Casimicrobium huifangae: one gene and its partner. The protein of the gene in region 2 interacts with the protein of the main gene of each other region in a pairwise test. Links are inferred from orthologs where the notes say so. Each region holds a gene or a part of one and is shown on either strand. Other genes may lie near its edges.

Region 1 (4,874 bases), 1.0 Mb from region 2 along the record:
CCTCGGAGAGCTCGCCTACGTCATAGCGCGCCACGTCAGCCACAGCGCCGAGGACATCGTCCACATCCAGTTTGCCGGGCTTGACCAGCAGGGACAGCTTTTCGATTTCCTGCTTCGCTGCGAGCAGATTGCCCTCGCAGCGCTCGCAGATCAGATCAATCACTTCGCGCGATGCGTCAAAACCGGTCGCGGTCAGTCGCGCTTTCACCCAGCGCGGCAACGCGTCACGCTCCACCAGCGGCGCCGCGATTGTCACCCCAGTACGGTCACAAGCCGCAAACCATGCGCTGTCGGTCGCGGCACGATCAAGCTTCTGCAGAATGACGATGAAGAGCGTGTCGGGTGGTGGATCGGCCGCGATGCCAGCGAGGAACTCCGCCGCATCCACCGAAGGCTTGGCCGTGTTGATGGTGATTTCGACGATGCGCTGTGTCGCAAACAGCGACAGGTTGTCGCTCGACTGCGTGACCAGGCTCCAGTCGAAATGCGCCTCGACAACAAAATGCTCGCGTTCGCTGTAGCCCGCTTTGCGTGCGGCCGCGCGGATGGCGTCGGCCGCTTCGAGCTTGGTCAGAGTCTCTTCGCCGTGGATGAGGTAGAGCGGCTTGAGGCCGTCGTGCAGCTTCGAGGCGAGATTGTCGGGTGAGACGAGCATCACCGAATTGTAGGAGCGCGGACAGGGCGCGCAGTGGCGCGGGGCCGCGACTGATGGTTAACGTCGCGCCAACAGTCGCGGCGGAGCTGCTCCTACAGCTGTTGCGCCGGGCTCAGGTCGGTCGCTTCACCGACTGCAAGCGCCGCAAAATCTGCGCCGCCGCATCGAGCTGCATGTCGCGCACCAGCTGGCGTTCCTCGGCTTCTTTCGCCAGCGCCTGCGATTCGGCGAACGAAAAGTCGCGGCGAATAGTGATTTCACCCGGCTCGCCCCACAGGCGTCCCTTGGCGTCGACGAACTCGTAGCGCACGCGGTATTCCAGCTCGAACTCGCGCGCACGACCGCCACCGGAAAGCGAGAGCACGCGCTTGTCGAAGAACACTTGCAGGAAGCGCACCGAGAAGTCCGCATCCTCGATTTTCGATTTAAGGGCAATGCCGTTACGGCTGAGGCCCGCAATCACATCAGGCACCACCGGGGCACCAGCCCCCGCCACCGTCAGCGTTCCGACCCCAAAGGTCGTTGGCGCCTGCACGTACACGCTCTGGAACGGGTAGCTCGCCGCGCCGCGCAGGTGAAAGCCGCAGGAAGCGACCGCCAAGGTCAGGACGACGGTCGCTACGCGACCCAGGACGGCGCTCGCTGCGCTTGCCAGGACGACGCGCTTCGCGCTAAGACGCAATGCTGGGGAGAAATTTCTCTTCATTCAACTATTCTCGTTCGCTTGCCTGATCAGTGCCCGTTGCCAACCTCGCGTCCTAGGCCGCGCAGCGGCCGTCGTCCTGGCAAGCGCAGCGAGCGTCGTCCTGGCGCGGCAGAGCCGCGCGACGTCCTAAACGACGACATTAACCAGTCTTCCGGGCACGACGATGATCTTCTTCGGTGCGCGCCCTTCGCCGTACTTCGCCACGTCCGGTGAAGCGGCCGCTGCCGCCTCAATCGCGGCCTTGTCGGCACCGGATGGCACCACAACCACGCCGCGGGTTTTGCCGTTGACTTGCAGCACGAGTTCGATGGTGTCGCTTTGCAATGCATTTTCGTCAACATCAGCCCACGCCACATTGAGCAGTGCGCCGCAGCACGTCTCGTAGCCAAGCTCCTGCCAGAGCGCTTGCGTGATGTGCGGGCACACCGGGTAGAGCACGCGCAACAAAATCGAGAAACACTCCGCCAGTGCCGGCGGCGTGACGGCCGCGACGTCAGCTGCTTCCAGTGCGTTGAGCACTTTCATGCAACCGGACACCACCGTGTTGTACTGGATGCGCTCAAAGTCGAAATTGATCTGCTTGAGCGTGGTGTGAATTTCGCGACGCAGATTCTTCGCGGCGTCGCTGAACTTCGATTCATCACGCGGCCCCGCGATTCCGGCACGCAGTGCGGCGTCGTGCTTGTGTGCGTAGGCCCACACGCGGCGCAGGAACTTCCACGAGCCTTCCACGGCCGCGTCGTTCCACTCCAGCGTGGCTTCCGGCGGTGCCGTGAACATCATATAGAGGCGCGCGGTATCGGCGCCGTATCGTTCAATCAAGTCCTGCGGGTCGACGCCATTGTTCTTCGACTTCGACATCGTCGTCACGCCGCCGTAGTCCACGGTGCTGCCGTCGCTCTTGAGTTTGGCGCCCGTCACACGACCGTCGGCGCCGAAGGTGTTTTCCACGTCGGTGGGCCAGAAATATTCGATGCCGCCCTTCGCGTTTTTGCGCGAGTAAACGTGGTTGAGCACCATACCCTGGCACAGCAACTTGGTAAACGGTTCGTTGAACTTGACGAGTCCAACGTCACGCATGACTTTCGTCCAGAAGCGTGCGTAGAGCAGATGCAAAATTGCATGCTCAATGCCGCCGATGTACTGATCCATCGGCATCCAGTAGTCGTTGCGCGCATCGACCATCGCCTCGTTGTTGCCGGGGGATGCATACCGCATGAAATACCATGACGAATCGACGAAGGTGTCCATGGTGTCGGTTTCACGACGCGCGAGCTTGCCGCACTTCGGGCAAGTGACACCTTTGTGGAAGCCCTCGTGTTTGTGCAGCGGATTGCCTGAACCATCGGGAATGCAATCTTCCGGCAGCACCACCGGCAACTGATCAAACGGCACCGGCTGCGCGCCGTGCTCATCGCAGTGGATGATCGGAATCGGCGTGCCCCAGTAGCGCTGCCGCGAAATCCCCCAATCGCGCAGGCGCCAGGTGATTTTTTTCTCACCAAGGCCAATGGCTGTGAGGTCAGCGGCGACTGCGTCAACACAATCCTTGAACTTGAGGCCGTTGTACTTGCCGCTATTGACCGCGAGTCCATCGCCTTTCGCGCCGTACCAGTCTTGCCACGCAACCGTGTCAAAAGCATTGCTGCCAAGTGCGACGACTTGCTGAATGGGCAAACCGTACTTCTTGGCAAATGCAAAATCGCGCTCATCATGCGCTGGCACACCCATCACGGCGCCGTCGCCGTAGGTGATGAGCACGTAGTTGCCCACCCACACCTCAACCTTGTCGCCGGTGAGCGGGTGCGTCACGAACAGGCCCGTCGCGACGCCTTCTTTTTCCTTGAGCGCCATCTCGGCCTCGGTCGTACCGCCAGCCTTGAGTGCTTCGATCTTCGCCGCCAGCGCAGGATTCAACTCCCCTGCGCGCACCGCCAGCGGATGCTCCGGCGCAACGGCCACGAAGGTGACACCCATGATGGTGTCCGCCCTCGTGGTGAACACGTACATCTTGCCGTCCTGAATCGGCTGTCCGCTTGCGTCCCTGATGTCATGCGGGAAAGCGAAGCGCACGCCTTCGGATTTGCCGATCCAGTTCTCCTGCATCGCACGCACGCGATCCGGCCAGCCCTTGAGAAAGTCGGCGCTGTCGGGATTGGCAACCGGGTCCAGCAGCTCCTGGGCGTATTCGGTGATCTTGAGGTAATAGCCCGGAATTTCGCGCTTCTCAACCAGCGCACCCGTGCGCCAGCCGCGGCCGTCAATCACCTGCTCGTTGGCGAGCACGGTCTGATCGACCGGATCCCAGTTCACGATCTGCGTCTTGCGGTACGCGATACCCTTTTCGAGCATCTTCAAAAACAGCCACTGGTTCCACTTGTAGTAGTGAGGATCGCAGGCGGCCATTTCGCGCGACCAGTCAATGGCGAGGCCCATCGACTGCATCTGCTTCTTCATGTACGCGATGTTTTCGTACGTCCACTTCGCCGGCGGCACGCCGTTCTTCATTGCTGCGTTTTCTGCCGGCAGACCGAAGGCGTCCCACCCCATCGGCTGCAACACGTTGTAGCCGCGCATGCGAAGCTGGCGGTACATCATGTCGTTGATCGTGTAGTTGCGCACATGGCCCATGTGCAGTTTGCCCGATGGATACGGCAGCATCGAGCAGGCGTAATACTTGCCTTTGGGGAAGCGCGGGTCGTTCTCGATGGCCTTGTAGGCATCGGTTGCGGACCAATGCGATTGCGCGGCGGCTTCGACCGCCTTGTGGTTGTAGGTGGGTTCCATGACAGGCTCGTGCGCCACGACGCTGCGGCGGCGCACTAAAATTGGCTCTAAACCCTTGAATTGTAAGGGTCTGGGTCTCGCGTCGCGGGAACCAAAAACGCGGCTGTCCGCTCTCACGTTGTCCGCCTCCCAATGTCGCTGCTTTGTCATTCCCGCGCAGGCGGGAATCCAGACCTCACTGAATCCCTTCAACCATGACGCCACGTTTTTCCAATTTGACCTTCGGTCGAGCACGACGCCGGATTCCCGCCTTCGCGGGCATGACGACGTGGGCCGTGGCGTTGGCGTTGCTTTTCGCCGGCTTGTCGCAGGCCGCGCCGATCAAAACCGAACACGCCGAGGTCGAACTGATCGCCGAGAAGACGGCACTGGTGGTGGGCGAGAAGAACACCATCGGCCTGTCGATCAAGCACGCACCGCACTGGCATACCTACTGGAAAAACCCGGGCGACTCCGGGTATCCGACCAAGATCACCTGGCAGGTTCCAGCTGGTTATGGTGTGGGTGAATTCGACTGGCCGACGCCGAAGCGGCTCGCAACCGGGCCGATCATCAACTTCGGTTACGAAGGCGAGGTGGTGTTGCCGCTGACGGTGAGCGTGCCAACTTCGGCGAAGCCAGGTGACGGCATTACGCTGAAAGGCAAGGCCGAGTGGCTGGTCTGCAAGGATGTGTGCATCCCGGAAGAGGGCGAGGTGGCCGTGACGTTGCCAGTGGGCGAAAAGG
Region 2 (5,211 bases):
CGAACGGCAGACACTGGAGCCGCTGCTGGCCACGCCCGTCACAGTACCCGAACTCACGATCGGCAAGTGGCTGGCCGTCAGCGGCGTCAACCTGATCGCGGTGTCGGTATCGTTGCTTGGCTTCGTGCTGGCGCTGCAGGTGGTGCCGATTGACCGCCTTGGATTGCCGTTCAGCTTTGGCCTGCGTGAGTACGCTGGCTTCATGGCCGTGCTGGTGCCGTTCGCCTTCATGGTGCCTGCGGTGCTGCTCGCCTTCGGCGCCGCCGGCAAAACCGCCAAGGAAGCACAGAGCTCGCTGCAGTTCGGTGTCTCGATGATCGGCCTTTTGCCGCTGATGAGCTTCTTCCGTCAGACCAAGGCGCCGTGGTGGGACAAATGGGTGCCAGTCAACGGCCAATACGCCGTGCTCAGCAAGGTGTTGCGCTCAGAGACCATCACCAGCAGCGACTGGCTGGCAATGATCGTCATCCCCGCCGCGATCTGTGCGGTTGCGCTTTTCGTCTTCAGCCGCCGGCTCGGCGACGAAAAAATGCTTGCTGGAAAGTGACAGCTTTTGACTGAAAAGCCCGTTTCAATTGGGCTTGAAAGCAGAAACCATCGATAGTCGAGTTCTGGCTGAAGCTGCCTGTAAGCCGCGTTGATATTGGGCTTTACAGCGAAAGCTGTTTCAGGATCGCCGCAAATTCCGCGCTGAACTCTGGACGTTCGAGCCCGAGTTTCACGGTGGCTTCGAGATAGCCAAGCTTGGTACCGCAGTCATATCGACGGCCCACCGTTTCCACCGCGTAGACAGGTTCGACCGCCGCCAGGGTGGCGATGGCGTCCGTGAGTTGAATCTCGCCGCCACTGCCGCGCTTGATCTGCTTGAGATGCGCGAAGATGGATGCCGGCAGGACATAGCGGCCGATGGCGCCGAACTGCGAGGGCGCCTCGGCGGGTTTCGGCTTCTCGACGAACGCGGCCAGACGCATGGCGTCGCCGTCGGGATGTTTGACGGTATCGGCGATCTTGATGGCACCGTAACGCTGGATCGAATCGCCCGGCATGTAGTTGACGCCGATCACGCCACCGCCACCGTTACCGGCGCCGCACAGCCGCGTGTAGACATCGGCGAGCTGCGCCGTGGAGCCGCGCGCACCGGGGCCGCTGTCGGTGGCTCGAATCAGCTCATCGGCGAGGATCACTGCGAACGGTTCATCACCGACCACGGGCTGCGCGCAGAGCACCGCATGGCCCAGGCCGAGCGCATCGCCCTGGCGCAGAAAGATGCAATTGATGTTGGACGGAATTGACGCCTGCAGCTCGTCGAGCAGCGCCTGCTTGCCAGCGCGTTCCAGCTCGTTCTCCAGCTCGTAGGCGCGGTCAAAGTGATCCTCGATGGCGCGCTTGTTGCGGCCGGTCACAAAGATCATGTCGGTGATACCCGCCGCCGCCGCTTCTTCCACGGCGTACTGGATCAGCGGCTTGTCGACGACAGTCAGCATCTCTTTCGGCATCGCCTTGGTGGCAGGCAAAAAGCGGGTGCCGAGACCGGCGACGGGGAAGACAGCTTTACGGATTTGAGTCATCGCGGGCAAATTCAGGTCGAGGATTTGATGAGATCAAGAAATTCGGATTCTTGCAGCACCGGGATGCCAAGCTTCTGCGCGTCGTCAAGCTTGCTGCCAGCTTCCGCGCCCGCAACGACGTAGTGCGTCTTTTTGGACACCGAGCCAGAGACCTTGCCGCCGGCCGCTTCGATCATCGCTTTCGCTTCGTCGCGCTTGAGCGTGGGCAGCGTACCGGTCAGCACGAACGTCTTGCCTGCGATCGGACTGTCAGCGCTCGCGGCCACCGGTGTCGCCACCGGGGCGAACTCGAAGCCGCAGGCGAGCAGGCGCCCGACTGCGTTGCGGTTCTTCTCGTTGGCGAAGAAATGCGCGATGCTGGCAGCAACAATTGGCCCCACGTCACGCACGGCAAGCAGCGCATTTTCATCAGCAGCCATCAGCGCCTCGATGGAACCGAAGTGGCGCGCGAGATCCTTCGCCGTGGTCTCGCCAACGTGACGGATACCCAGCGCGAAAATGAAGCGGTGCAGCTCGGCCTTGCGTGCTGTCGCCAGCGCACTCACGATACTGGTCGCAGATTTTTCACCCATGCGGTCGAGCGCCGCAAGCTGCTCGCGCGTAAGACCAAAAAGGTCCGCCGCTTCATGCACCAGATTGCCGTCAACCAGTTGCTCCACCAGTTTGTCGCCCAAGCCCTCAATGTCCAGTGCACGCCGCTGCGCAAAATGCAGCAACATGCCTTTACGTTGCGCCGGGCAGATCATGCCGCCGGTGCAGCGCGCAATGGCTTCACCCTCAGGCCGCTCGACCACCGAGTTGCATTCGGGGCATTGCGTGGGCAGCTCGAATTCGACCGTATCCGCGGGCCGCTGTTCAACGACTGCGCGAACCACTTCGGGAATCACGTCGCCCGCACGGCGCACGACCACGGTGTCGCCCACGCGCACGTCCTTGCGCCGCACTTCGTCGAGGTTATGCAACGTGGCATTCGATACCGTTACACCACCCACGAACACCGGTTCCAGCCGGGCCACCGGGGTGATCGCGCCGGTACGCCCAACCTGCACCTCGATCGCCAGCACTTTAGTCGTCTCCTCCTGCGCAGGAAACTTGTGGGCAACAGCCCAGCGCGGCTCTCTGGTCACGAAGCCAAGCTGCTCCTGCCAGTCACGGCGATTGACCTTGTAGACGACGCCGTCGATATCGAAGCCCAGGCCGTCACGGGCGGCGCCAACCTCGGTGTGAAAGGCCGCGAGGGCGTCGGCGCCTTGCACCACGCGGCGGCGGTCATTCACCGGCAGCCCCAGCGCGGCCAGCGCATCGAGCACACCCGCCTGTGTGGGCGGCAAATCCCAACCCTGCACTTCGCCCAGGCCATACGCGAAAAACGTCAGTGGCCGTTGTGCAGCGAGCTTGGGATCTAGCTGACGGATGCTGCCCGCCGCGCCATTGCGCGGGTTGACCAGCGTCGGCAACCCCGCCGCACGTTGCTTCTCGTTGTAGCGATCAAAGTCGGCCCGCGTCATCAGCGCCTCGCCACGCACTTCGAGCACCGGCGGAGGGGAGTCGGTGCGCAAGCGCAGCGGCACATTTTTGATGGTTCGAGCGTTCTCGGTGACCTCTTCACCGATCTCGCCGTCGCCACGCGTGGCCGCGCGCACGAGCAAGCCATTTTCGTAGCGCAGCGAGAGCGCGAGGCCGTCGAACTTGAGCTCGGCGAAATAGTCCACCGGCGGATCGCTCTCGGTCAGTTTCAGCTCGCGGCGCACCCGCGCGTCAAACGCCATCGCGCCTGTGACCGTGGTGTCGGTCTCGGTGCGGATCGACAGCATCGGCACCGCGTGGCGCACCGTCGGAAACGCATCGAGCGCCTTGCCCCCCACGCGCAACGTCGGCGAATCCGGCGTCTGCAACTCCGGGAACTGCGCCTCCAGCGCCTGCAGCTCACGAAACAAGCGGTCGTACTCGGCGTCGGTGATGCTTTTCGCTGGGTCCGGGTTGAGCGCGACGTAATACTGGTGGTTCGCCTCGACAAGTTGCTCGCGCAACGTCTGCGCGCGCTTGAAATCGGCTTCGGCGGCGAACATGGCAGCGCCCTGCTCAGCCAAACAGTGAGCGTGCAGTGTCCGAGCCCGGCTCGATGCCGGCGCCAGCCAGCGCATCCATTGCGGTCTTCACTTCGTCGCGCATCGCTGCGAATTCAGCCTCGTCGAGCGCTGCACCTTCGCTGGTCTTGAGATCGGCGCCCAGCAGCTTTGACAGCGCTCGCAGGCTCTGCCGGAAAACGTCGAACCGAGCCAGCGGCTGTGTCAGCCGCACCGGCTCCAGCACGCAGCGCAGCGCAGCGATGTTTTCAGTTCGCAACCGCTCGGGCGTGAACGGCCGCTCGAAGCCATCAACCGCGTGAAAGATCACCGCGTCGGATTCAACCTCATGGTAGGCAAAGCGGCCATCTGACTGCAGGCGGAAGCCATTGGCCTCCAGGGTGCCGCGCAGCTTGGTGCCGGGCCACTGGCCACCATCCTTCTTGACCAGATAGGCGGCCGGAATGATGTCCACAGCGGCAAGGAAGCTGTCGAGTTCAACCGCGCGCGCAGGGCCGTCGCGAAAGCCATGAAACTGCGCCTCGGCACCTTGCGCCGTGGCCAGCTCAGTCAATGCAAAACGCCAGGCATCAATATCGGAAGCCTCAATCGGACCCGCCCGTGACGCCAGCGGCAGTGCCAGCACCAGCTGCTGCACCGAGCCGACGTGCATTGGATCAAACATGTCCCACGGGCTTTGCCGGAACAGTCGCACCCACGCCGTTGCGCGACCCGCCGCCGCCACAAAGGGAGCGGCATCAAACGGGCCGCCGGTCAGATTGACGACCGAGGCGTGCACGTGCAGGCGCTCGTCGAACGGCCACTCGGATTGCAGACGCGTACGCGGCGCAGCGGCGGGTTCTGCCTCTCCACTGTGCTGGGTAACCCCGGAACTTGCGGGAGGCGGCGTGTCTGCAGCTACCCCCGTATCCGGCGGCAGCTCCTCTGGCTCGATCGCGGTCGGCGGATCATCCGGTTCCAGGCGGACGCGGGGCTCCCATGCCTGCGCAACCGCCGGATCCAGCGTCGGCTCCGCTCGTCCAGGCAGCGTGGCGCGTGGGGCAGTTATTGCCGGCTCCTCGACGTCAGTCAAGAGCGGGGCTCCATCGTCCTCTCTCGTGCCGCGCGAACTTGACAGATCAGGTTTTGCGCTCTGGTCACGACGCCCGAGCCGTCTGGTCTGCCACCAGTGCCAGACGAACAACAATGCCACGACAAAAGCGCCGATGGCGATCAGACCGATTTGCAGCGAATTCAACGTCGCGCTCCCTGACTGCAGCGGTTCGACGTGAGCAGGTATCGCAGCGGCACTTAGGCGGCCTCCGCCATGCGCATGGCCTGCGACACGTCAACTCCGACGATGCGTGAAACCCCCGGTTCATTCATCGTGACACCAATCAATTGCTCCGCCATCTCCATAGCAATGCGGTTGTGCGAAATGAAGAGGAATTGTGTCGCAGCCGACATCTCGCGCACAAGACGGCAGAAGCGCTCGGTGTTCGGGTCATCCAGCGGCGCGTCAACCTCATCGAGCAGGCAGAACGGTGCCGGATTCAACTGGAACAGCGCGAACACGA

The links. The genes of interacting proteins can lie anywhere in the genome.
Region 1: the proteins of ligA (region 2) and leuS interact in binary tests that used the Escherichia coli proteins (3 or more experiments, as listed by UniProt). The link is inferred for Casimicrobium huifangae from one-to-one orthologs.

The regions. Positions count from the first base shown.
Region 1 is NZ_CP041352.1:3,713,869-3,718,742, reverse strand. The notes cover bases 1,288-4,517. They hold leuS (leucine--tRNA ligase), read right to left. Parts: upstream 4,149-4,517; coding sequence 1,488-4,148; downstream 1,288-1,487. Other genes in these bases: FKL89_RS16770 (protein-disulfide reductase DsbD family protein), read left to right, coding at 4,409-4,517; FKL89_RS16780 (LPS-assembly lipoprotein LptE), read right to left, coding at 1,288-1,361. Outside these bases: holA (DNA polymerase III subunit delta), read right to left, coding at 1-655; more of FKL89_RS16780, read right to left, coding at 768-1,287; more of FKL89_RS16770, read left to right, coding at 4,518-4,874.
Region 2 is NZ_CP041352.1:2,676,969-2,682,179, forward strand. Bases 1,109-4,081 are described here. They hold ligA (NAD-dependent DNA ligase LigA), read right to left. Parts: upstream 3,638-4,081; coding sequence 1,580-3,637; downstream 1,109-1,579. Other genes in these bases: FKL89_RS12105 (UTP--glucose-1-phosphate uridylyltransferase), read right to left, coding at 1,109-1,568; FKL89_RS12115 (cell division protein ZipA C-terminal FtsZ-binding domain-containing protein), read right to left, coding at 3,651-4,081. Outside these bases: FKL89_RS12100 (ABC transporter permease), read left to right, coding at 1-547; more of FKL89_RS12105, read right to left, coding at 651-1,108; more of FKL89_RS12115, read right to left, coding at 4,082-4,892; chromosome segregation protein SMC, read right to left, coding at 4,946-5,211. UniProt on the Escherichia coli protein: DNA ligase that catalyzes the formation of phosphodiester linkages between 5'-phosphoryl and 3'-hydroxyl groups in double-stranded DNA using NAD as a coenzyme and as the energy source for the reaction.